2 regions of the Peribacillus sp. NJ11 genome follow, and region 2 is predicted to be linked to the other one. Evidence: predicted binding sites of a transcription regulator. Region 2 holds the regulator's gene; the other holds the start of a gene.
The links. The regulator NrdR, encoded in region 2, represses ribonucleotide reductase genes. The targets are predictions, from matches to a motif close to AACACNATATATNGTGTT.
Positions count from the first base shown of each region.

Region 1: the regulator NrdR is predicted to act here: its motif matches at 7,331-7,348, upstream of QUF86_RS14945 (vitamin B12-dependent ribonucleotide reductase).

Region 1 covers NZ_JAUCFO010000001.1:3,018,855-3,031,466, reverse strand. Annotated here, with positions in the region: gene QUF86_RS14975 (YqhR family membrane protein) at 1-293, opposite strand, end outside; gene QUF86_RS14970 (DUF1385 domain-containing protein) at 628-1,581, shown strand; gene QUF86_RS14965 (SA1362 family protein) at 1,719-2,093, shown strand; gene QUF86_RS14960 (patatin-like phospholipase family protein) at 2,116-2,997, opposite strand; gene splB (spore photoproduct lyase) at 3,081-4,106, opposite strand; gene QUF86_RS14950 (hypothetical protein) at 4,250-4,435, shown strand; gene QUF86_RS14945 (vitamin B12-dependent ribonucleotide reductase) at 4,610-7,180, opposite strand; gene QUF86_RS14940 (lipoate--protein ligase family protein) at 7,571-8,407, opposite strand; gene QUF86_RS14935 (rhodanese-like domain-containing protein) at 8,622-9,005, shown strand; gene gcvPB (aminomethyl-transferring glycine dehydrogenase subunit GcvPB) at 9,166-10,626, opposite strand; gene gcvPA (aminomethyl-transferring glycine dehydrogenase subunit GcvPA) at 10,619-11,965, opposite strand; gene gcvT (glycine cleavage system aminomethyltransferase GcvT) at 11,983-12,612, opposite strand, start outside.
Region 2 covers NZ_JAUCFO010000001.1:2,689,074-2,701,685, reverse strand. Annotated here, with positions in the region: gene QUF86_RS13330 (M42 family metallopeptidase) at 1-107, opposite strand, end outside; gene QUF86_RS13325 (dUTP diphosphatase) at 179-667, opposite strand; gene QUF86_RS13320 (sigma-w pathway protein ysdB) at 777-1,157, shown strand; gene QUF86_RS13315 (TVP38/TMEM64 family protein) at 1,211-1,780, opposite strand; gene QUF86_RS13310 (DUF1294 domain-containing protein) at 1,841-2,116, opposite strand; gene rplT (50S ribosomal protein L20) at 2,184-2,543, opposite strand; gene rpmI (50S ribosomal protein L35) at 2,579-2,779, opposite strand; gene infC (translation initiation factor IF-3) at 2,814-3,314, opposite strand; ribosomal protein L20 leader region at 3,413-3,549, opposite strand; gene QUF86_RS13290 (GNAT family N-acetyltransferase) at 3,676-4,170, opposite strand; gene QUF86_RS13285 (hypothetical protein) at 4,223-4,393, opposite strand; gene thrS (threonine--tRNA ligase) at 4,499-6,430, opposite strand; gene ytxC (sporulation protein YtxC) at 6,844-7,680, opposite strand; gene dnaI (primosomal protein DnaI) at 7,802-8,740, opposite strand; gene QUF86_RS13265 (replication initiation and membrane attachment family protein) at 8,727-10,139, opposite strand; gene nrdR (transcriptional regulator NrdR) at 10,204-10,665, opposite strand; gene speD (adenosylmethionine decarboxylase) at 10,928-11,308, opposite strand; partial or broken gene QUF86_RS13250 (IS5/IS1182 family transposase) at 11,883-12,113, shown strand; gene QUF86_RS13245 (glyceraldehyde-3-phosphate dehydrogenase) at 12,269-12,612, opposite strand, start outside.

The DNA.
Region 1 (12,612 bases), 330 kb from region 2:
GAAAAAATACTCTTCATCCTTTTAAAAAGACCATAGTATATAAAAGCGATCCCCACGGATAGAATTCCGAACAAAAGTATGGTCATTACCGTACCAAGCCAGTGATCGATCCAAGTCATATTCGACCACGAAGTAAGTATGAATTTTGGGCTAAACCCCATAAAATTAACATAATGGGCGATGATTCCGGCAAAACTGGCTGCAGCCCCGCCAACAAAACCGATAGCTAGTACATTGTAGATCAACACGCTTTCATTTTCCTGTTGAATTTGTCCATTTTCATTAGAAGACATATCAAACACCTCCGCTACGTAGTATGCCCTTTGTTAAATAGAACTATTTTTTTTTATTCTTAAGGAGGAGAATCACTAGAGGTTTTGGGATTTATTCTGTATGATTAAATCATAAATATTGTACTTTTTTCAGAGGAAAATACCTATCCTCTGTTGAAGTTTATAATGTACACAGGATACTAACTTCCTGTGAGTCAACATTCATAAAGCAATCGCAGGGATAAAGCCGCCATTCAATTTTGGAGGAACGCCTTTAAACCCTTGTGATGCTTGATAATAAACATGTTAGCACCCATGAGAGAGCTACGTGAATAACTATTAGGTTGGTGTAGAAATGTCTGAGGTCCAAAAACCCGTTTATGGAGGGCAGGCTGTTGTGGAAGGCGTCATGTTCGGGGGCAAACATCACACAGTAACTGCGGTACGCCGCAAAGATTCAACGATTGTATATTATCACCTGCCGCGAGAATCAAAACCTGTTGTCAACCAATTAAAAAAAGTGCCGTTTCTAAGGGGTATCGTATCACTGATTCAGTCAAGTGCCACCGGTTCGAAACATCTGAACTTTTCCACTGAACAGTATGAAGAAGAAGACGGGGAAAAGCAGGACGAAAAGAAAAAAGAAACAAAAGAATCTTCTAAATTAAGTGTATGGCTTGGAGTTGCCGTAATCGGTGTTCTTTCCTTCCTATTTGGGAAGCTGCTTTTCACTTTGATTCCAGTCTTTCTTGCCGAATTGACAAGACCCATCTTCAGTGGCCATATGGCTCAGGTTTTAATCGAAAGCTTGTTCAAGTTGATATTATTGCTGGTATACATTTATGTAGTATCCATGACCCCATTGATCAAGCGGGTCTTTCAGTATCACGGAGCAGAGCATAAGGTGATCAATTGCTTTGAAAGCGGAAAAGAATTGACCGTTGAAAATGTGCAGGCAAGTTCACGCCTTCATTATCGCTGTGGCAGTAGCTTTATTTTATTTACAGTCATTGTAGGTATGTTTGTTTATATGCTCGTTCCGACCGATCCATTATGGCTCCGTGTCGTGGATCGCGTTTTACTTATCCCCGTAGTGCTAGGCATAGCCTTCGAGGTATTGCAGTTGACCAACAAAGTAAGAGATATCCCCATCCTGCGTTACCTTGGCTATCCTGGCCTTTGGCTTCAGTTATTGACAACCAAAGCCCCTACCGACGATCAAGTCGAAGTCGCATTGGCGTCCTTCCATGAACTGTTAAAAATGGAAAAAAGAACTGAAAAAGGTTTAGAATCAGATGTTATTGTGTAAAACATCTATACACATTTTGATTATGGTAAATCATATACTAACTTAAGGAATGATCTTCATTTATTTCAAATATTTTACATGGAGAATGTTTAAAATAAGCAAAAAATGCTTATGATGCTCTTAAGGAGGTGTCTTTGTTGAAACGTTTCATATCTTTCATGATATACGGAATCATCGCCCTCGGAGTCCTCGGACTAATGAGCCGACTATTTAATGACCCGATTGGCTTTTTTAGAAACATTCTCATAATAGCCATTGTCGCAGGGATTATTTATATGATTTATACCGGATTAACAAAGGGAAAACCAGTTAAAAAAGAGCAGCAAGCATTCCGAAAGGCTGCCCGCCAATCGAAAAAAAGGCTAAAAAACCGAACTTCGAAAAAGGATAATGTGGCTAGCTTCTCTGCAGCAAAATCATCAAAAAAAATAAAAGTGAGAAAGAAAACGGATAGTCACTTAACCGTCATCGAGGGGAAAAAGAATAAAAAGAAAAATCGGGCTTCTTTTTAAGAGCCCGATTTTTTTATGATTATTAATATGTCCAATTCTTAAGGAATTCTTTAGTACACTGTCTGCCCTGATTCATCAATTCACCCTTTTTATCATCATTCAGATTGAAATCCATTGCAGAAATTCCCTTCATCGGGATAAATACAATATTCTGGACGTGTTTTTTGGAAATATAACGTGCATCATGGGCATCTTTCATCGTTTTGAATAGTGCGGAGAACAATTCTACCGCATTATCCACCTCATGCGGTTTCCATATCTCATCGACACTTAGTCGCAAGCCTATGACCGGTCGTTCCTTCCTTACATGATCTGAATTGAATAACCACATTGGAAAATTGCTTAACACACCTCCATCAACAAAAAGGAACGTGCTTTTTCCGACATCAAGTTTTACTGGCTCAAAAAAATAGGGAATGCTACAACTCATTCTCACTGCCTTAGCCACTGGAAATGCGAGCGGATCAATTCCATAATTCGGTAACTCATCAGGCAGTACCACCAATTTCCCATTTGTAATGTCAGAGGTTATGATACGGAGAGACTCCGGTCGAACATCCTTAAAGGTAACTACATTCCTTTCGGCAAGTTTACCGGCAACCCATGATTCCAAAGCGTCGCCTTTATAAAGGCCCAGTTTCCAGTAAATAAGGAGCCACTTAGCAAGCGGGATAGGCAATAGACCACGCCTTTTATCCAGCATGCCGCTTAAATCTATATCAAGAAAAAGCTCTTCCATCTCTTTACCTGTGTATCCAGCGGCTACGAAAGCTGCAATTATGGAACCAGCACTTGTACCCGCTGTCCTATGGAATACAAATCCTCGTTCCTCTAATTCCTGCAGGGCTCCAACTAAACCATAGCCTTTAATCCCGCCTCCGGAAAAAACGCCGTCAATAATCATAGCTGCCCTCCCTAATCCGGTCTTTACATTTTTAAGCAGGATTAGAGCGATTTATGACAGTTTTATATGAAAGATTGCCTTCATCAGGTAAAATACTGAATTTCCGCTTTAGGGAAAAATTCTGCTATATACCCACGAATGGCCGTTTCCAGTTCTGCGGCTTCTTCGGTTTGGTAAACATATTTACCAATACCGTATCGGCCCCATTTATATTTACGCTTCGTTTCGTCCAGTTCCAATTTCGTTTTCGGGTAGTTTTTTTGAATCACTTTTTTGGCAGGGCCAGTAAACCGATGCTGGATTAATTCGAAAGTCAAGTCTGGGATATCCACGCCTTTTAACGCCTCACTTAACCGTTCGAATAATTCACGGTAGCCCTCTTTCCATGCTTCATGACGATATATTGGAGCTACGATAAAACCCAAGGGATATCCGGCACCTGCCACTTTTCGCGCCGCTTCCATTCTTTCTTCAAAGCTCGAAGTGCCGGGCTCGAAATTCTTTATCACGTAACGTGAATTTATACTGAACCTAAATCTAGTTTTTCCATTATGTTCAGCATCCAACAGGTGGTCGACATGATGAAATTTAGTTACGAACCTTAGAACCCCATATTCACTTTTCCCAAAATATTCTATAGCCCTTTTTAATGAATGTGTCAAATGATCAATTCCGACGATATCTGATGTACAGGCCGCCTCAAAATGTGTAATTTCAGGCTTTCTCTCATTGATATAATTTTCGGCTGCCTCGAAAATCTCCTCGAGATTCACGTATGTCCTAATGTATGGCTTTGTTCCGAGTGTCGTCTGTAAATAACAATAATGACAATGCCCCATACACCCGGTTGCAAGAGGGATGGCATATTCAGCAGATGGCTTTGAAGAATCGAATTTCAATGTCTTTCTGATCCCTACCACAAGCGTGGACTTGGCGACACGATATTTTTGTAAATCATTTTCTCCAGGAAGATCCCTAATTTGGTTATGTGAGGTAGTCTCACGGATTTCAATGTTCAAATCCTCGAAATTTTTTTTCAATTCCCGGCCAAGCGGGTATTCCAGTGCCCTGGGCTCGATATATACTAACTGTGGCATAAATGGTTTCATTTCGTTCTCCGTTCTTTTCTGGATTTGTTCATACTTTCAATCGAACTACACAATCTAATTAATAGGGATAGTTTTTCTTTATTCTGTTATCCTCATGATTGTTTTTAATTGGAAAATCCAAGATGAAGGAGATGCGATATGGTATGGCTAATAAACGAGACTTCTTGACAAATGGAATGGGGAAACAATCGATTACCGTCCAAACAGATAATAAATATCCAAATCCCAGGAATATACCTGGAGACTCGGTCGATGAATTTTCGGTATTGAAAGATGGAAACCAATATCTCGCCGAGAAGGAAATAGGCCAGCAAAATGAAAATGGATGAATGAACGCAAAGAGAAGCCGAATCCAACGATTCGGCTTCTCTTTATTTAAGTTCAATGGAATGTAAATTGAACAGAAGTTAACAACCTACAAGTTCAATCCATTATGTTTATTAAAAAAAAGCCGTTAAGATCAGCTTTTCAGCACACTTAACGACTTCTTCTATCAGCTTAGCTTATAGCCCACATTTTAATTGTGCTCCACAATTCGTGCAAGTATTACATCCGCCCATTTCCTGGACTTCACCTTTACGGCAGACCGGACAAGTGTTGCCCACTTCCGACCCAATCGTAACATTCGTCGAACGGAGTTCATTTATCGTATCGACCAATACGACTTTTTTCTTTACTTCCACATCTGTCAATTCGTCCATCTCTAGCTGTTCGTCCATTTGGTTTTCTTCCGCTTTAAGCGTGAGAACCTGACTGTCACGGCTGCCGTCCACATAAACGGTACCGCCTTTTGCTCCGCCTTTGTATAGACGTTCATATACTTTTTCAACCTGTTCGACAGTATATCCTTTTGGAGCATTGACCGTTTTACTGATCGAACTGTCAATCCAGCGTTGAATGATGCATTGAACATCCGCATGGGCTTCAGGTGCCAATTCCATAGCGGAGATGAACCATTTTGGAAGCTCCTCTGGATTAGCTTCTGGATGACGGTCCAAGTATTCCTGAACAATATCAGCCTTAACTTCAATGAATTTGCCAAGTCGGCCACTGCGGAAATACGTGAAGGAGAAGTATGGTTCAAGACCTGTAGATACCCCAACCATCGTTCCTGTGCTTCCTGTAGGAGCCACTGTCAATAAATGAGAGTTACGGATGCCATGTGCAGCAACACTTTCCCTGATGTCTTCCGGCATTTTTTCCATAAATCCGGTTTGTGTGAAACGCGTTCTAAGCTCATCGGTTTCTTTATCATTTGATCCGATCAGGAATGGGAAACTGCCTTTTTCTTTAGCAAGTTCCACGGATGCCCTGTAGGCTGTAGTCGCAATCGTTTCAAACACCTTGTCGACCAGGATGTTTCCTTCTTCAGATCCGTATTCCGTTTCACAGTAGATTAACAGGTCATGCAGACCCATTACACCAAGGCCAACCCGTCGCTCGCCCAGTGCCTGTTTTTTGTTTTCATCCAAGAAATAAGGAGTTGCGTCAATGACATTGTCCTGCATACGTACACCGACTTCGACGGTCTGCCTAAGTTTCTCGAAATTAACGGTTTTTTTATCTTTATCGGCCATTTCAGCCAAATTGACAGCAGCAAGGTTACATACTGAATATGGGGCCAATGGCTGTTCGCCACATGGGTTCGTAGCTACGACCTGTTGACCGTATGCTTTGGCATTCGTCATTTCATTAGCATTATCGATAAAGAAAATACCTGGTTCAGCAGAATATGTTGCACAAATGTTTATTAAGTTCCAAAGCTCTTTAGCTCGGATTTTACGATAAACACGAACTTTGTGACCCATTCTCTCCCATTCGCGAACATCACCGACATTATGCCATTCGGCATTATAAATAGCCATTTCTTCGGCATTATAGCTTTCAACATCAGGAAAACGCAATTCGTATTCCTCATCTTTTTCTGCCGCTTCCATAAATTCCTTAGTCAAGCAAATCGAAATGTTGGCGCCAGTTAGAAAATCGGAATTATGGACACTATACGTACCGCCTGTATGGATCTTTTCCTCTGCATCCCTAATGATTTTCTCGCTAAATCCACCTAGACCAGGAATCTCTTTATAATTGATGATTCCTTGATACATAGCCGTTTCCTGTTCGGTGTGCGGCGTGAATTTCAATTTATCTGTCGCATATTTCTTGATGGCCTCATCTTTAGTGTTTTCCACTAAATAACGAAGGATCCTTGGATTTTGCATTTTAGAAATGATGAACTCTGCAATATCAGGATGCCAATCAGCGAGCATGATCATTTGCGCACCGCGTCTGCTACCGCCCTGTTCAACTAGATGCGTCAATTTCGCAATATCATCAAGCCATGACACTGAACCCGAGGATTTTCCATTTACCCCTTTTGCCAGAGTGTTCCTTGGACGCAATGTCGATCCGTTCGTACCCACTCCGCCGCCGCGGCTCATGATTTCCATCACTTGTTTCCTATGTTCTGAAATTCCCTCACGTGAATCAGGTACGAATGGCATCACATAGCAGTTGAAATAAGTAACATCCGTATTGGAACCCGCACCATATAATACTCGACCTGCCGGGACAAAATTAAGGTTCTTTAATTCTTCATAGAATTTATTGAACCATTCCGTTCTTTTTTCTTCAGTGGTTTCCACTGAAGCCAAGCCTGTTGCATTACGTTTCGCAATTTGTTCATAGTATATTTCAAGCGGTTTTTCGATAATATCCAGCGGACGGTTTACAATCCCGGTCTCCACTTCTTCCGGACTATCCAATACGCCGCGGAATTCTTCATCCACCAATACCTTGGCTTTTTTGGTTTCCCAATCTATTTCAACGATGTGACCGAGACCCCGTGCTGGGAATTTCGGATCTTCCTTGATCGTCAACACTACGAAATCGCCTGCCGAGAGTGTGATTTTTTCAGTATCCTTAAAAGAATAGCGGTCAAGCATGACTAGACGGGACACTCCCTTATGCGCCATTTTCATATCAGCCGTTACAGGGTGAACCTGGGGAAATAAAGAAATATCCTTATTCAACCTTTCTAGATCAACCTTTAAAGCTTCTTTTATTACAACCGACATAATTCCCTCTCCTTTATATGTTTCAAGATCCGTTCTTGCCGCCGCAAAAATCTATATGTAGCCTTACATGTCCGTTTCGCTTAACAAGTACCCTAAATTTATCATAGCGAAACTCAAAAATCAACATATAGTGTCGCATTAAATATTTCAACTACTATATATTGTGTTTGTTTTGAATGACTTTTAATTTTGTCAAACGATAAATCAATTAATATAGTTAGCAAAAGGGAGGAAAATGTCGATTTACGATAATTTTTCATCAGATTTCAATTAATTTGGACCTTGCTTTTTCCCCATCCCTTTTAGGACTTATTCCCGCAAGGAATAGCTTATTTGGTAAACAAATCTGAAAAAACTTTTTTATTTTCCACTTTAATTATTCTGCTTCTTCTATCTCATGAAATTCCATTCATCGCTTTCATATTTGCTTTCTGCTATGGCCTTCACTTCCAGCAATTGTTGTTCAGTGAGGACGTATGGTTCTAGATCGATCGATAGTCCTTCGGCAAAACCTTTTTCAAAAGCAACTTTCGCTTCGGGGATGGTAATCTTTCTTCCGGCAATGTCATTCATGGCTACAGCTTTGTTTTTTAAGTTTTTTTGCATTCTCTCTTTAACCCTGTCATTTGAGAATTTAAATACGCTAAAGAGCTTTTCATCATCAAGTTCAAGCAAAATGGCCCCGTGTTGAAGGATGACGCCCTTTTGCCTGGTTTGTGCGCTGCCAGCGACCTTCCTGCCCTCAACAACCAGTTCATACCAACTTGGAGCATCAAAGCAGACGGAAGACTTGGGCACTTTTAAAGCCGCTTTTTCCTGCTCGGTTCGAGGCACAGCAAAATAAGCATCCAATCCAAGATTCCTGAACCCCATTAATATTCCTTCGGATATGACGCGATATGCTTCAGTAACGGTAGTTGGCATTCCCGGATAGGTTTCTGGAACGATTACGCTATAAGTCAATTCATGCTCGTGCAGCACCGCTCGTCCTCCTGTTGGTCTGCGAACAAAACCGAGGCCTTGCCTTTTGACCTCTTCCATATCGATTTCCGCTTCTGCCTTTTGAAAATAACCAATCGACAATGTCGCTGGATCCCAACCATAAAAGCGTATGATTGGCGGAATTTCCCCTTTGCTTTGCCAATTTAAAAGCGCTTCGTCCATCGCCATATTAAAAGCCGGTGAACAATTTCCAGAATCTATAAAACCCCATTTTTCTTTAGTCATCCTAAACCCTCGTTTCAATAGACTGTTTTTCAGTAATTACGTTATACCCCACAAAAAACTCACATGTAGTAGTTTAACAGACTTTAACACTCTAAAAAAGAAAGTGCTATCAAGTCGATAAAGAATTTGATGAAAATTCTTTTTGATTATTAAGTAAAGCAATTATATAATAAGTATTGTCTGTATTCGTTAAGGTAGAAGGGAGTTTTAATGTTTGGAATTATTATATACACTGCTCATCATCTTGGGAGTGGTTATTGCGTATTCACTTTTTAATTGGTACCGCCAGCGTAAAATCGTTAAAACATTAACACAGGACGAATTTATCGCTAACTACAGAAAAGTGCAGCTGATCGATGTTCGGGAACCGAATGATTTTGATAACGGTCATATCTTAGGCGCAAGAAACATCCCTATGACGCAAATGAAAACTCGCTTGGTCGAAATTAGGCCGGACAAGCCTGTATACTTGTACGCTCAAAGCGAAATCATCAGCGGAAGAGCTGCAGCCATGCTATACAAAAAGGGCTACAAGGAACTTTTTCACCTAAAAGGCGGTTTCAAAATGTGGACCGGGAAAATCAAAGCAAAGAAATAAGACCCCATCTCCGCATGGGCTCTTTTTAATTAAAACGTCTACATGTTCAATGCGGGCTCAATGAAAATGAAAGTTAACTCATTGACTTTGATTAGTTCTTTACAAGATACATAAACATGAAAACCCCCGCCGTCCGGCAGGGGGTTTTTCATGTAAGCTTTCAGTCGGCTTGAAAACGCAGAACCGGTTTTCTTGCAGCAAGAGTTTCATCAAGCCGCTTTATAACGGTCGTATGCGGAGCTTCCTGAACGATTTCCGGAGTTTCCTCCGCTTCCTTGGCAATCTGGATCATTGCATCGATGAATGCATCCAGAGTTTCCTTGGACTCCGTTTCGGTCGGTTCTATCATCATTCCTTCTTCCACGTTCAACGGGAAGTAAATGGTTGGAGGATGATACCCGAAATCCAGCAATCTTTTGGCTATGTCGAGAGTCCTGACTCCCAATTTCTTTTGCCGACGTCCGCTTAATACGAATTCGTGCTTACAATGACGATTATATGGTAGGTCAAAAAATGGTTCCAACCTACGCATCATATAATTTGCATTGAGGACCGCATTCTCGGTGACGGCTTTAAGGCCATCAGGACCCATTGAACGAATGTACGTATATGCCCTTACGTTTATCCCGAAATTCCCATAGTAGGGTTTTACCCTGCCAATGGATTGCGGGCGATCATAATCAAGAACGAATTGCTCATCTTGTTTGACCACAAGCGGTTTAGGCAAGTAAGGAATCAAATCCGACTTTACTCCTACAGGGCCAGAACCCGGACCGCCGCCGCCATGCGGGCCAGTGAATGTTTTATGGAGATTTAAGTGAACCACATCAAAGCCCATGTCACCCGGGCGTGCTTTTGAAAGTACTGCATTCAGATTGGCACCATCATAATAAAGCTTCCCACCGGCATCATGGACAAGTTGTGCCATTTCCAATATGTTCTCTTCAAACAATCCCAACGTATTGGGGTTCGTCAGCATCAAAGCCGCCGTATCCGGTCCCACAACACGCTTTAAATCCTCAAGGTCGACTAACCCGTTTTCATCGGATTTCACTGTTATCGTTTCAAGTCCGGCCACAGTGGCAGAAGCTGGATTCGTACCGTGTGCAGAATCGGGTACGATCACTTTCGTCCGTTCTGTATCGCCATTAGCTTCGTGAAAAGCGCGAATCATCATCAACCCTGTCCATTCACCGTGTGCACCTGCTGCAGGCTGTAATGTCACTTGATCCATCCCTGTGATTTCCGTTAGATGTTCCTGCAAATCAAATAATAGTCCCAAGGCTCCCTGAACAGTACTCGGATCTTGATATGGATGGATATGGGCGAAACCGTTAAAGCGTGCCACATTTTCATTTATTTTCGGATTATATTTCATCGTGCATGAACCCAGCGGATAAAAACCCGAATCCACTCCATGATTCCGTTTGGAAAGTGCTGTATAGTGACGCATGATATCCAATTCGGACACCTCAGGAAGCTCCGCCTCTTCTTCACGGATGTAGTCGGCAGGAAGAATTTCTTCGAGCGGAGTAGTTGCAACATCCATTTCTGGCAGACTATACCCGATTCGACCGGATGTACTGATTTCAAAAATGAGTGATTGATCTTGATTATTCATGTTGATCCCCCAATTCCTGCGCAAGTGCATCAATTTCTTCTTTTGTTCTAAGTTCCGTTACCGCGACCAGCATATGGTCTTCCAGCTCAGGATAAACCTTTCCTAAATCAAAGCCGCCGATCATCCCTTTTTCAAATAGGTTTTTATTGATTTCTGAAAACGAAGCAGGCAGTTTAATGACAAATTCATTAAACGAAGGACCGTCGAACATTACTTTTATCCCTTTTGCCTCAATAGCTTTTTTCGCATAATGCGCTTTTTGAATATTTTGCACGGCCATTTCTTTGACCCCCTTTTTCCCAAGAGCGGTCATTGCAACAGAAGCTGCCAAGGCGTTCAACGCTTGATTGGAACAAATGTTGGATGTGGCCTTATCACGGCGAATGTGCTGCTCACGAGCTTGAAGCGTCAGCACAAAACCCCTTTTTCCATTTTCATCCACTGTTTGACCGACGAGTCTGCCCGGAACTTTCCGTACAAGTTTATTCGTAACGGCAAAATATCCACAATGAGGTCCACCGAATGCTGCTGGAATGCCGAATGGCTGAGCATCCCCCGTTACGATATCTGCACCGAGGGCACCAGGGGATGTCAAGGCTCCCAGTGCAAGCGGATTACTGGAAACGATAAACATGGACTTGACGCCATGAATGATTTCTTCCATTTCTTTCAATGGCTCGATACGGCCAAAAAAGTTCGGATATTGCACAATCACTCCTGCAATATCATCTTTCACCAACTCCCTTAAGGCGGCCATATCCGTCACACCGTCTTTATAAGGAATTTCGATCACTTCCACGCGTTGTCCTTTCGCATAGGTCTTAACAACTTCTCTTGATTCAGGATGAACCGTCCCTGAAATGAGAATCTTCTTGCGTCGTGTCTGACCTGAAGCAAGCATGGCTGCTTCAGCTAGCGCTGTCCCGCCGTCATACATGGAGGAGTTAGCCACATCCATACCCGTCAATTCACAAATCATCGTTTGATATTCAAAGATGGCCTGAAGCTCGCCCTGTGAAATTTCAGGCTGATAGGGTGTATAAGCCGTATAAAACTCAGAACGGGAAAGAACATGATCGACGATGACCGGTGCATAATGGTCATAGACACCCGCACCAAGGAAGGAAGCATAATTTTTAAGATCCGCATTCTTGGCAGCAAGCCTTGATAATTCTTTTATTAAGGCAGGTTCCGATTTAGCGGGCTTGATATCGTATTCGCCTTGAAAACGAACACTTTCAGGGATATCATTGAAAAGTTCTTCAACAGTAGGTACACCTATCACTTCAAGCATTTCTTGTTTATCTTGCTCTGTCATGGGTAAATAACGATGTTTCATCTAATGACCATTCCCCTCTATTTACGTGGTTTTTTATAAAAAGGTGTTTGTATGATAACGGCTTTCAAACGTTTGGATCGAATTTCCACTTCGACTTCCGCATCCAGCACCGAAAATTCCTTATCGATAAGTGCCAACCCTACGTTCTTCTTCAACGTTGGTGATTGGGTACCAGTCGTGACCTCGCCAATGACTTTGTCCCCGCTGTAGACCTTATACCCATGACGTGGAATGCCACGGTCAATCATTTCAATTCCCACAAGCTTGCGGGGAGCCCCTTTCTCCTTTTGTTCAGCAAGAACGGCTTTCCCGAAAAAATCTGCTTCCTTATCCACTTTTACCGCAAAACCGATCCCGGCCTCTATTGGGGTGATGTCCGCTGAAAGTTCCTGCCCATACAGCGGAAGTTTCGCTTCAAAACGCAGGGTATCACGAGCACCTAAACCAATCGGCTGAATCCCTTCTTCCTTTCCGGCATCCAGAATCGCCTTCCAAAGGGCAGGACCGTTTTCACTGTCGCTATATATCTCAAAACCATCTTCACCAGTATATCCGGTACGGGATACCATCGTGGAGATACCATTTATCATGACATTTTCCTTGAACTTGAAAAATCCAATTTCACTTAAGGCAGTATTTTCTGATAG
Region 2 (12,612 bases):
GCTATGTATTCGGTCATCACTTTTCTTACTTCACTTTCATTTCCTGCAATGCCTTTAGCATCCGTTAAGTCCCGCAGCATTCTTAACGTTTCGTCTAATTGAGTCATTCCTCTACCTCCCTATTACTTACATTACAAGAATAATTATACAGAAAATCGATTGCATAAACAATCAACAATCAGTAGCCTTGCTTTTGCCGTTCGTAGTTCACTTCATTTTTACTTACATATGCTTTTTCGACATCCACTGCTAAAAATCCAAGCAACTCCCCTAAATGTAAATACTCAGTAAAAACCTTTTGGAAAGATGACTCTGTCAATTGCGTGCGAAATTCACTGATGTAGCCGTAAATAGCAGTAAATTGAGCCGTCAAATCCTCCTGAGGCATCTTGAGGGCGGATGGAACTTCAGGTTCAAATCCCAGTTCGATCCCGAGTGACAAAATGAAATGAATCCCATCCACGTATTCAGCCAAAATCGTTTCTTTATCAGAGGGGCCTTTGAGACTCCAAAATTTAAAACATCTCGTTTCATTAGCCAACTCCCCAAGCTCCACCAATAGAGCAAGTATCTTCCGTTCGACCAAGTCTTCAGCACCCAAATCATGCTTTGATTGTATATGCTCATCTAACGCTGCCTGCATGTCCATTAATTTACCTATGTTCATTTTCATCACTACTTTCTATCGTCTTCCTTTAAATTATATCAAATAAATGAAACTTATTAAAAACCCATACGTAAATGAAGGGAATCACTCTGTTTAGGGAGGTAGCTCCATGGTATTGATCATGCGGTTCATTCTTTTGGCTCTTATCATCTTCTTAATATATACAGTCATCAAATACCTATTTAACCCGAAAAGAAAATTAGAGCTGGCACATGAACAGAAAAAGTTCTTTCTGCTCGACGATACAGCCAATATACGAAAGAATTTTTTATTGACGTACAACGGGGTGATGTTTGAAGGGGAAAAGTATTTAGGGACGACGGAGCGCTCCTTCGAGGTCATATCCATCTTCATATGGCCTAAAAAAGTTGCGGGCCTGAAAGGCTTGAAGCGAAATGACTTTTTAAAAATCGAGGAAGCGATAAAAAAACAATATCCGGATGCCGTCATTGATTGGAAAAGCCCGGTTAAGGAATTTTTGCAAAAATGAAAAATATCACACACAACAAAGAGCCTTGAGAAAAATGAACTCAAGGCTCTATATTAATCATGGGAACGGAAAAATTCCTTCCAGGGAACGACCGTCTGCTTCTCTCTCAATAAATATAGTAATAAGGTTAATGATAATAAAATAATGACGATCAGTGTTGGACTGAAATCGGCAATATAGTGGCCAAAAACCGTGTATACGAATGCTACAGGGATATTAGTCATGAAAGATAGATAAAAGTAATTTTTCAACCCTTTATTGGATTCCAATAAGCAAAGCGATAATAAGTAAAAATGTATGAATGGTATTAATCTCAGTACTGCAATTTGCCGGCTGTTTAGCTTTCTGTTTCCAAACAACTTATTCTTAAGCCGCAGCAGCTTTTCCTTTGTTTTCGGAAATTTGCCTATCACGAAATAAAAGGCCATACTGGACAACGTCAAACCGATTACCGAATAGATGGTCCCAAAAGCGGCCCCGAATAATACTCCGCCAGACATGCAAACCACAATGACGGGAATGAATAAAAATTGCCTTAATAAATGAAAAGTGATAAAGATAAGTGGTGCAAACACGCTTCCGGATTGAATGTAGCTCATCACAAGTGTCAGTTTATCATTCATGCTCTCCCTCCAGCTACTCTTTGCTGCTTCTACAAGCATATACATTATACGGGCTACATATTACCATTGAATGAATATCTTGATCAATAAGCCTATTTGAAGAATCATCAATATAGGCAGGCCCCATTTAAAAGCGCCATGCTTCGTCTTATGGCGGAAATGCTTCATCCCCAGAAAGGATCCTGTCCCTCCACCTATGACCGCCCAAAACCAAAGTGTCTTTTCGCTGATTCGGTACTCCCCATTACGCGCTTTCCTTTTGTCGACTCCCATTATGGCAAATCCCATGATGTTCGTGATGATCATATAAACAACAATGAACCATACTCCTTGCATCCTCATTCCCTCCTTTAAATGTAAAAAGCCACCCTCTTGAAAAGAGAGTGGCTGATATCAGTCAGACTTATTTGTCTAATTGTTGTTTAGCAGCAGTTGCTAATTGAGCAAAAGCTTGTTCGTCAGCAACAGCAAGATCAGCAAGCATTTTGCGGTTCACTTCGATACCAGCAAGCTTTAGACCATGCATTAAACGGCTGTAAGAAAGACCGTTGATGCGTGCTGCAGCGTTGATACGAGTGATCCAAAGTTTGCGGAAATCACGTTTCTTTTGACGACGGTCACGGAAAGCATAGTTTCCTGACTTCATTACTTGTTGGTTAGCTACTTTGAAAAGAATATGTTTCGCGCCATAGTAACCTTTAGCTAATTTTATTACCTTTTTACGACGTTTGCGAGTAACAGTACCGCCTTTTACACGTGGCATGTTATTTCCCTCCTATTTAACTCGATAAATCGAACTTATTTAATGTTGTCTAGCATATGACGAATACGTTTGAAGTCACCTTTGCTTACAAGGCTAGCTTTGCGAAGCTTACGCTTTTGCTTAGTAGATTTGTTAGCAAATAAATGGCTTGTGTAAGCGTTAGAACGCTTAAGTTTGCCGGATCCAGTCTTTTTGAAACGTTTAGCAGATCCGCGGTGAGTTTTCATTTTAGGCATAAGGTATTCCTCCTCATTACAAATTACTTTACAATTACTTTTCGTTTTTCGGTGCTAAGATAATGAACATGCTGCGTCCGTCCATTTTTGGGTGTTGCTCGATTGTAGCCACTTCTTTACATGCTTCAGAAAAACGAACGAGTACACGTTGACCAATTTCCTTATGCGTAATGGCACGTCCTTTGAATCGGATAGAAGCTTTTACTTTATCGCCTTTTTCAAGGAATTTAATTCCGTTGCGAAGCTTCGTATTGAAATCATGTTCTTCAATCGTCGGGCTCAGACGAACCTCTTTCAGACTGATGACTTTTTGATTTTTACGTGCTTCCTTGTCTTTCTTTTGCTGCTCGAAGCGGTGTTTTCCGTAGTCCATGATCCGGGCTACCGGAGGCTTTGCATTTGCAGCAACTAAAACTAGATCAAGATTTACACGAGCGGCAATTTCCAATGCTTCGAATTTCGTTTTAATTCCAAGTTGTTCTCCGTTTTGGTCAATAAGACGAACTTCACGGGCTCGGATGCCCTCGTTTACCATCGCGTCTTTACTAATAGTTAGCCACCTCCAAAGATATTGGCGAATACGAATATTTGAATCAATTCGGTCACGCTCACAACTCGCTTACAGGATATAATCATAATAAAAAAGTGTGGATGCATGCTGCACCCACACTGATAGACTCATTCAGAAAGATCCAAATAATCAAATCATGACCTGTTAACTGCATTGCTTGCGTCAACCAGGTGAGAAGCGGGTGCTTCTTCTTTTCCTCAAACACGTATTCAATTCACTTTAGAAATATATCATAAACACTGATGACTTGTCAAATGCTAATTTATTCGTTTTTCACAACAAAATTAATATTATCAGACATTCTGTTATTTGACAATACGTTTTTTTAAAGTAATTTGGACAAAAAATATTCATCATGATACTTTCCACCAAAAAACAGCGATTCCCGCTTTATTCCTTCTTTTTCAAAACCCATCTTTTCATATAAGGAAAGCGCAGGGGCGTTGGTTGCAATTACGGACAATTCCAGGCGCCTGATTTCGTTTGTCCGTGCATGCTCCTCCATTTTCTGAAATAACTTCGTACCGATGCCTTTTCCTCTATCCTGTTCGGCGATCCCGATCACGATTTTGGCTGAATGTCTGGTTCGGCCCAATTGATTGCCCAATAATATTAGGTAACCATTCAAATCATGGCCGCTCGCAGCAACGAGGAAAACGGAAAGAGGATTTTTTTCGATTTGCTCCAGTTGCTTTTCCATTTGCTTCCCCGTCGCTTTTCTTTCCCCAGGGTTGAACAGCATATATCCGGAATCTTCAACATGATTGAATAGAGCTGCCAATTTACCCGTGTCTTCCCTTGAAGCCTTTCGAATTTCCATTTCTCCCACTCCCCCTTTGGTTACAGGCCATACTGATCGAAGCCATCAAAAATCAAGAGTTTTCTTTCGCCTTTTTCTTTTTCTCAATGTTGTCCCAAGAAAATAGGGCTATCCAAAAAAGCAGGACCGGGACAATGGCATATTGCCGATAATCATCCAATAACAATAAGATGATGATGGCAAGGAATGTTGGCCCGAATAGATAAGTGAATTTCTTTTTCATGCTGACCCTCCTTTTCATTGCTGTACATATATTCACATGATGGTTTCATTTTATCATGCCTTAATTAATAAGAGGGACACAATAATATGTGCCCCTCCATTGCTGTTAGCGGCTTACTTCCGCTTTAATCGCTGAAACAAAATCTTCAAATGCGATCGTTTCCGATTTTTGTTCACCGTATTTACGTACGTTCACGCTGCCTTCTTTGGCTTCATTGTCTCCAACAACCAGCATGTACGGGATTTTTTGCATTTGCGCTTCACGGATTTTATAACCGATCTTCTCGTCACGTGTATCCAGATCGACACGAATGCCTTGCGCTTTAAGTTTTTCCTGGACTTCTTTCGCATAATCCAAGTGCACTTCAGGTGAGACCGGAATCACTTGTGCTTGGATGGGTGCCAGCCAAGTCGGGAATGCCCCCTTGTATTCTTCGATCAAGTAAGCGACAAAACGTTCCATTGTGGAAACGACCCCGCGGTGGATTACTACCGGGCGGTGCTGCTTGCCGTCTTCACCGACGTAATTAAGATCAAAACGTTCAGGAAGCAAGAAATCAAGCTGAACAGTGGATAGCGTTTCATCTTTTCCTAAGGCAGTACGCACCTGAACATCAAGCTTAGGACCGTAGAATGCCGCTTCACCTTCCGCTTCAAAGTAATCCAGACCAAGTTCATCCATAGCACCTTTTAACATGCTTTGGGCTTTTTCCCACATGGCATCATCATCAAAGTATTTTTCTGTATCCTGCGGATCGCGATATGACAGACGGAATGAATAATCCTTGATATCGAAATCTTTATAAACTTCCAGGACCAGGTTAACAACACGCTTGAACTCTTCTTTGATTTGGTCGGGACGGACGAATATGTGCGCATCATTCAATGTCATCCCACGTACGCGCTGAAGGCCGGAAAGGGCACCTGACATTTCATAGCGGTGCATCAAGCCAAGCTCGGCAATCCGGATTGGCAGTTCGCGGTAGCTGTGGATACTGTTTTTATATACCATCATGTGATGCGGACAGTTCATCGGACGCAGGACAAGCTGTTCGTTTTCCATCTCCATGACAGGGAACATGTCGTCCTGGTAATGATCCCAGTGTCCAGATGTTTTATAAAGGTCCACGCTTCCCATTACAGGTGTGTAGACATGGTCATAACCCAGGCGTTCTTCTTTATCCACGATATACCTTTCGATTGTCCGGCGGATTGTCGCGCCTTTTGGTAACCACATCGGCAACCCTTGCCCCACTTTTTGTGAGCTCATGAACAAGTTCAATTCCTTGCCGATTTTACGGTGGTCACGTTCCTTGGCTTCTTCAAGGAAACGTAAGTGTTCGGATAAATCTTCTTTCTTATAAAAAGCCGTACCATAAATGCGCTGAAGCATTTTGTTTTTGCTATCGCCTCTCCAGTATGCACCAGCGATGCTCAAAAGCTTGAATTCTTTGATTTTCCCAGTTGATGGAACGTGAATTCCACGGCAAAGGTCAAAGAATTCCCCTTGCTCATAGAGCGTTACTTGCTGATCGGCAGGGATCGCATCGATCAACTCCAGTTTATACTCGTCGCCTATTTCTTTAAAACGGGAAATGGCCTCATCACGACTCACTTCGATACGGGAAATTTCCAAGTTTTCATTGACGATTTTCTTCATTTCTTTTTCAATCAATGGAAGGTCATCGGGAGTCAATGATTCTTCTAGATCAATATCGTAGTAAAAACCGCCCTCGATGACTGGCCCTACACCGAATTTAGCATTTTTGTACAAACGTTTGATCGCTTGTGCCATCAAGTGTGCTGTACTGTGACGTAATATTTCAAGAGCATCGGCTGCGTCCTGTGTAACGATTTCGATTGTACCGTCTTGTTCAATCGGGCGTTTCAAATCATATAATTCACCATTGAATTTTCCGGCAATGGATTTTTTCCTTAAACCAGGACTGATGGATGCAGCGATGTCTTCAGTTGTAGTGCCTTTAGCAAACTCCTTGACCGCTCCGTCAGGAAAAGATATTTTCAGTAATTCAGACATACAGTTTCACTCCTTCTTATTGTTCAAACAAATTAAGGGTTTTTGATTCCATTACAACACAAAAAGCCCGCCCCTGTATAAAACAGGGACGAGCTTAGTAATAAATATCATTAACCCGCGGTTCCACCCTCGTTCCATCTTGCTTTTCACGGCAAAACGGCACTTGTAACTTGGTAACGGCAGCTTCCCGTCAGCTCATATTCGCAGAATGCTTGCTTTCCGAGCCGAAGTTTAAAGGTGGTAAGTGTTCCATGCGAATAGGAAGCTTACAGCCTGTTGGCTTCCCTCTCTGATAATCGGCGACTAGAATACCCTTGTCCTCATCATAACTTTTTGTTTTTTAATAGTATGTAGGAAATTATAATTTGTTATACTGTGAAAATCAAGGTTAATTTTCTTTTTTACAAGAAAGATCATTCAAATGCATTAGAAAAAGACGAAAGTGGCAAGATGGTTGCCCGTTCTTCGAAAATCCTTGAAATGGTCTGGATCAGCCCTTCTTCCTTGTCATCGGTATAGATACACAAGTTTTCAGGAGCAATCGATAAAAGTGGGGCAAGTATCACCGTATCTAGAAAAAGTGAACTTTTGGCAAGAAGCCTCCTGTCGATCATACTATTGATTTTTGGACGGTCGAGCTTGCTGAATTTCTGATCATAGAAGTGAAAACCATCCCGATTGACGAGGTGAAGCTTTCTTAATTTCGACTCCTGCCCCTGAAGGCAATCACGGAGAGTGGCAATGAAATTTTGATAATCCTGTTCCAACTTGTATTCATCAATCGCCTTGACGACATACTTTTCCAAAGTGTGCTGAAATGATTTTAAACGGAAGGTCGTAAAAGAATCGAATGAAAAAGATACCTTCCCCGCCAAAATGCTTTGTAGTCCTTCCTCAATCAATCGTTTCTCCGTACTGAATACTTCTTCTTGATTCCTTGCACGTTCCCCTTCAATGATGGATGAAGCAATCTCAGTGATGGCTTCAATTTCTTCCCGTTCCCTATAAAAAAATTTACCGACTATTATTTGCTCCAGAACAGGAAGCGTCTTTTCTTCCAATAAAAAAGAATGAAATGCATCACGAAGCAGAATTAGCCATTTATCACCTGAAGACCCCGTCATATCCACATGCATGCCTTGTTGCGGAAGAAATCGAATGTATGGTTGAAATTCTGCCCCTAGCGGATGGGCAGAAACGAAATTCAGTAATTTCAAAGCCTCTGAATCGTTTTGAAACGAAATTTGCACTACGACATCCCCCCTTCCCCCTTGCTTCTTTTTTCATGTATATGGGGATGGGGACGTGTTTAGAAGTAGGATGGACCTTGTAATAAGAAAAAAGTGACCTCCATTAAGAGACCACTTTCCTTTATCTTCTCCGATTCACGCCATCCAGCTTGACGGGCTCCGCTAAATATTGAATTCGTTCCAGTACCCTGGCCGCCTTCACTTCTTCCTTCTCACCACGCTGTGAAAAGGTTAGGTGATTCTCCAAGCCATTCATGTCAAAATTCGAAGTGAAAAACGTCGGCAAGTTTTCCAGCATCCTAAATTGCAAAATCGGACCAAAAACCTCATCGCGTCCCCAGCTCGTCATGGACTCCGCTCCAATATCATCCAGCATGAGGACAGGTGCCGTTTTCACCATCTCAATTTTTTCATTGACCGTATTATCACCTATCGACCCTTTAAGTTCCCTCAAGTAGTCAGGCACATAGACAATAAGGGAGGAAATTTGCCTTTCTGCAAGTTCATTGGCAATCGCACCTAATAAATAGGTTTTCCCAACACCGAATTTCCCGTATATATATAAGCCTTTTTGCCTTTTACCTGGCTCATACTCCATAATGAACGACATCGCCTTACTTAAAACACCCAAGCGTTTGTTTTCATCATCCGTTTGAGTGAAGTCCTCGATGGTCGCCTTTAAAATATCCTTCGGCACGTAAAGGCTACGGATCAATTTTTCCCGTTTTCGCTTTTCATCCTCTGCGAATTTCCGCGGGCAGATTTCATAATTCAGATTCAAGGCCTTCCCTTGAACGACCAATTTAGGATAATACCCATGCATCATATTGATGCATCCATCCAAGCTTGGACATTTATCACACTTATTGCTTTGTGAAGTGAACTCATAAAGCTTCCCCAAGTTTTTGTCTATCATTTCCTTCGTGACAGTCGAACTGTTGGCATTCAAAAATAACCGCACCTGTTCGTCTTCAAAAATCTCCTGCTTCAGCTTTTCATAACGCTCTTGAAATTGGTTTGTATTGGCCAATTTATTAAGGGATCTATTAATCTTTTCCATCGTTCATTTCACCTCCAGCTTTCCACTGCTTCCATTTCTCCTGAAGCTCACGTTTCTGGGCATTCAATTCAGGTTGATCCGCAGTCTGCTCCTGCTGTGCTTCTTCTTTTTTCTCAAGCCACTCCGGAACCACTTCTTCCCGTATCGTCTTTTTCCGGCCGCCCTTCGCAACATTCCTGCTTCCCTGAGCCCAGTCCTGATATTTCCGGTGTTCATTTTTAGCCAGTTCCATCGCCTCGATGACCGTGGAGACCTTCAGCCGTGCCCAATGGCCTGCCAGCTTTTCCACATAGCCCTTCGTGAACTTCATATCCGTTTTGAGCATGACATATTCAATCAAGACATTGACGACACCCGGATTCAGCTTTTGATTGATCATCACGCCCTCCACCACTTTCAAATCACCGCTTGATGGCTCAGCACCGCCTGACAATTGCATCAGCCGCTCTCTTGGAGAAATCGTCTCCAAATGACGGATGAGCTCTTGTTCCTGCGTTTTCGGTTCTTCTTTTTGTGTCCGTTCACGGATCGGCTGCACACGATTGACAAGGGAAGGCATATCGGCCTGCCGTTCGATCTGATACCAGTCCCTTGCCGCCTTCCTAAGCAATTCCTCATCGATCTCATCATCCAATGAAACGGCATCCATTACTAGTTTTTGCATTTCAAGCGGATCAATGCCATATAAAAAAGCAAGCTTGGCAATCGTACTTTTTATTTTCGGGGTAAAGGCCTTTTTCGGTACGATCGAGGATTTCATCCCGGCAAATAAAAGTTCAAAATCAAATAAGTTGTCAAACCCCGTTGGTTCGACGCCATCCGCCCGATCGATGAATTGCTGTTCAGGGATCGGTTTCCATTCATTTTTCGCTTCATCCGTTACATATAAAGAGTCCAAGTGATCTGATGAGAATACCTCCGCAAAAGATTTAGTCACACTTTCATATTGATCCGTTAAAATATGATCATCACAAAAGAATCTCTTCAACCGGTTGAATTGTACTTTACCGATCTTTTTGTATAAGTAGATATTCAGCATTCCATCCGTGAAAAACTGCTGGGGGGAAAGCGGCGGGTTTAACTCATAGATAAATTCCTTCGTGTCATTCTCCGATTTCTTATATACATTCAACAAACCGATTCCCTCAAGTAAAAGCCGTGCTTCGTAAATATCACCTAACTTAAGGCCGATGGTATTCATTAATTGATAGTGTGAGGAGGTTTCCGACCATAGCCTGTTTTCCTCCAACTCACTCCATAACGTCATATAAAGGCTGATACAGATAGGTCCAATAAGAGGTTGATATAGTCGGGTCAGTATTTTCCGATCATAATCATGAAGCAGCCCCGCAGATGAGACCAAATATGAATCCGCTGGGAGCAATTCTTGCCAATGCATTGACATCTCCATTCAAACCTTTCAAAAGATGTAGTGAAAAAAGAGCCAAAGTAAATCTTCAGCTCTACTTTCTTTCTTTATTTATTAAATCTTTCAATTCATCGATAAAGACATTGATGTCTTTAAATTGCCGATAGACGGATGCGAACCGAACATAGGCCACCTCATCGACTTCTGCCAGCTTATCCATCACCATTTCGCCGACACTGTCGCTTTTCACTTCCGCTATGCCCTGATTGCGCAGTTCTTTTTCTACATAACTGGTAATTTGCTCTAGTTCTTTCAAGGGAACCGGACGTTTTTCGCAAGCCCTGATTAAGCCACGCAGGATTTTATCACGACTGAACTCTTCCCGTGTCCCGCCCTTTTTCACTACAATAAGAGGTGTTTCCTCCACCTTTTCAAATGTCGTGAATCGAAAACCACATGCCTCACATTCACGGCGTCGTCGAATCGATTTACTTTCATCGACTGGCCTGGAATCGAGCACTCTTGTTCCGTTATATTGACATGATGGGCATTTCATCATTATCAGCTCCGTATTTTATGTAGGACTCCCCTATCTAAATGTTCCCCAAGGAATTACTTTTCTACCTTAATCTTATATTAAAAGGAACGGCCAGTACAAGTAAAAAGTGTAACTTCCAGCAGTAGGCACTTTTTGTCATGCACTTGAAGCACCTTTATCAAAGTCTTTGTGTTCATGGTTATCTTACCCTATAAATTGGAGCAAGATTGCTGAATTAAAAAAGAGATGCACCCATGGCATCTCTGTGTATACGTGTTTTTTATAGGGCACTTATATTGGCTTTTTTCATTTGTACAGGACCTAATCCACGTGGTAATTCTATGTTTTCACGTGTTTGCGCGTTCAAAGCTTCTGCAATATAATCTGCCGCAATATTCGGATCCAAGTTACCGCATGTATAGACATCAATGCTAGCATAGCCGTGTTCTGGAAAACTGTGAATCGTTAAGTGTGATTCAGAAATGATGACAACCCCGCTAACTCCTTGTGGAGCAAACTTGTGAAAGGCAACTTCTCGTACCTCTGCACCTGATTTCAAAGCAGCATCAACAAAAATCTTTTCAATTAAATCGATATTGTTCAGTTTTTCAAAGTCACAACCCCAAAGTTCAGAAATGACATGTCTACCCATAGTTTCCATAGTGTAAGCTGTTTCCATATTAAGCTTCCCCCTTACCATGATTAAAAATTAAGTCTGATAACTACCACGGGGGAAAGTTAGTCCAAAGAGGTCCTAACCCTTTAAGTAGCCATCATGCAAACCGCTTTTGAAGAAGTTCACGATTCATAGTATATATGGTTTGAATTTTTTTTGCAACTCCAAATTGAATTTTAGGAAAGATAAACTTTAAATGTAATAGGGATATAGTGAAGGGTCAAATGGGAGGCAGATTACTGTTTTCCGGTTTATTCAGCGCCTTAAAACCGTCAGAATTGATTGATCAATGAATGAAAAATAGCCCGCTAAAAAATTTTAGCAGACCCCAGACCGTAGACAAACTCGATAATAATTCAGTTTGCTTACTGTTTTTTTAGATTTTTAATATTTGGCCGTTGATTGGAACGTAGGGCACTCGCTTTCCGCGGGCGGTCCGCCCTCGGCGCCATTGCGCCTGAGGGGTCTCCCTTGGACGCGCTTTTCCCGCAGGAGTCTCGTACACCCGCCCCAGTCAACTTTGTTTTAACAGTAAGATGGAACTCTCACAGTCTATTTAAGGAAGAAAACCAAGGAGATTAAGGACAATTCAACTGATCCTGTGAGTAGCTACTATGTGAAAGATGAACGACAAAAACAAGTTTGCCTATTCGGTTCATGCGGCAATAAACCGTTATGGATTTGTGTTGAGGACGATAGTAACACCCGGAAATACGGATGATAGTCATATCAGCCTCTGGTTGAACAAGTGATTGAGAAAATTGGAAAACCAGAAGCAGTTGCTGCAGATACAAAAGAAAACATGATATGCGATGGGTCAACTATTCTCTATAACTGCTTCAAATCCAATAAAAAATCAAAAAGGTTTCGGAATCACCATTTTGAAACCTTTTTGTCTACAAACTGAGCCCGCTAAAAAAATTTTAGCAGGCCCGTTTATTTTCATTATTTTACTGTTAACTCGACTTCTGAAGTTTTTTTCAACTCGGACGCAACTAATTTCACAAGGTCCACTACCCGGTTGGAGTAACCCCACTCATTATCATACCAAGCCAGGACTTTCACTTTCCTGTTCCCAATCATCATCGTTGTCAAACCATCGATGATGGCAGAGTGAGGATTAGTTTTGAAATCGCTGGAAACTAAAGGTTCCATCGTGAATTCCATGATTCCTTTAAGTTCATTTTCCGAAGCGTCGATGAACGCTTGGTTCACTTCATCAATCGTGACATCACGGTTTAGGTCCACAACAAGATCGACTAGAGATACGTTAGGTGTCGGTACGCGTA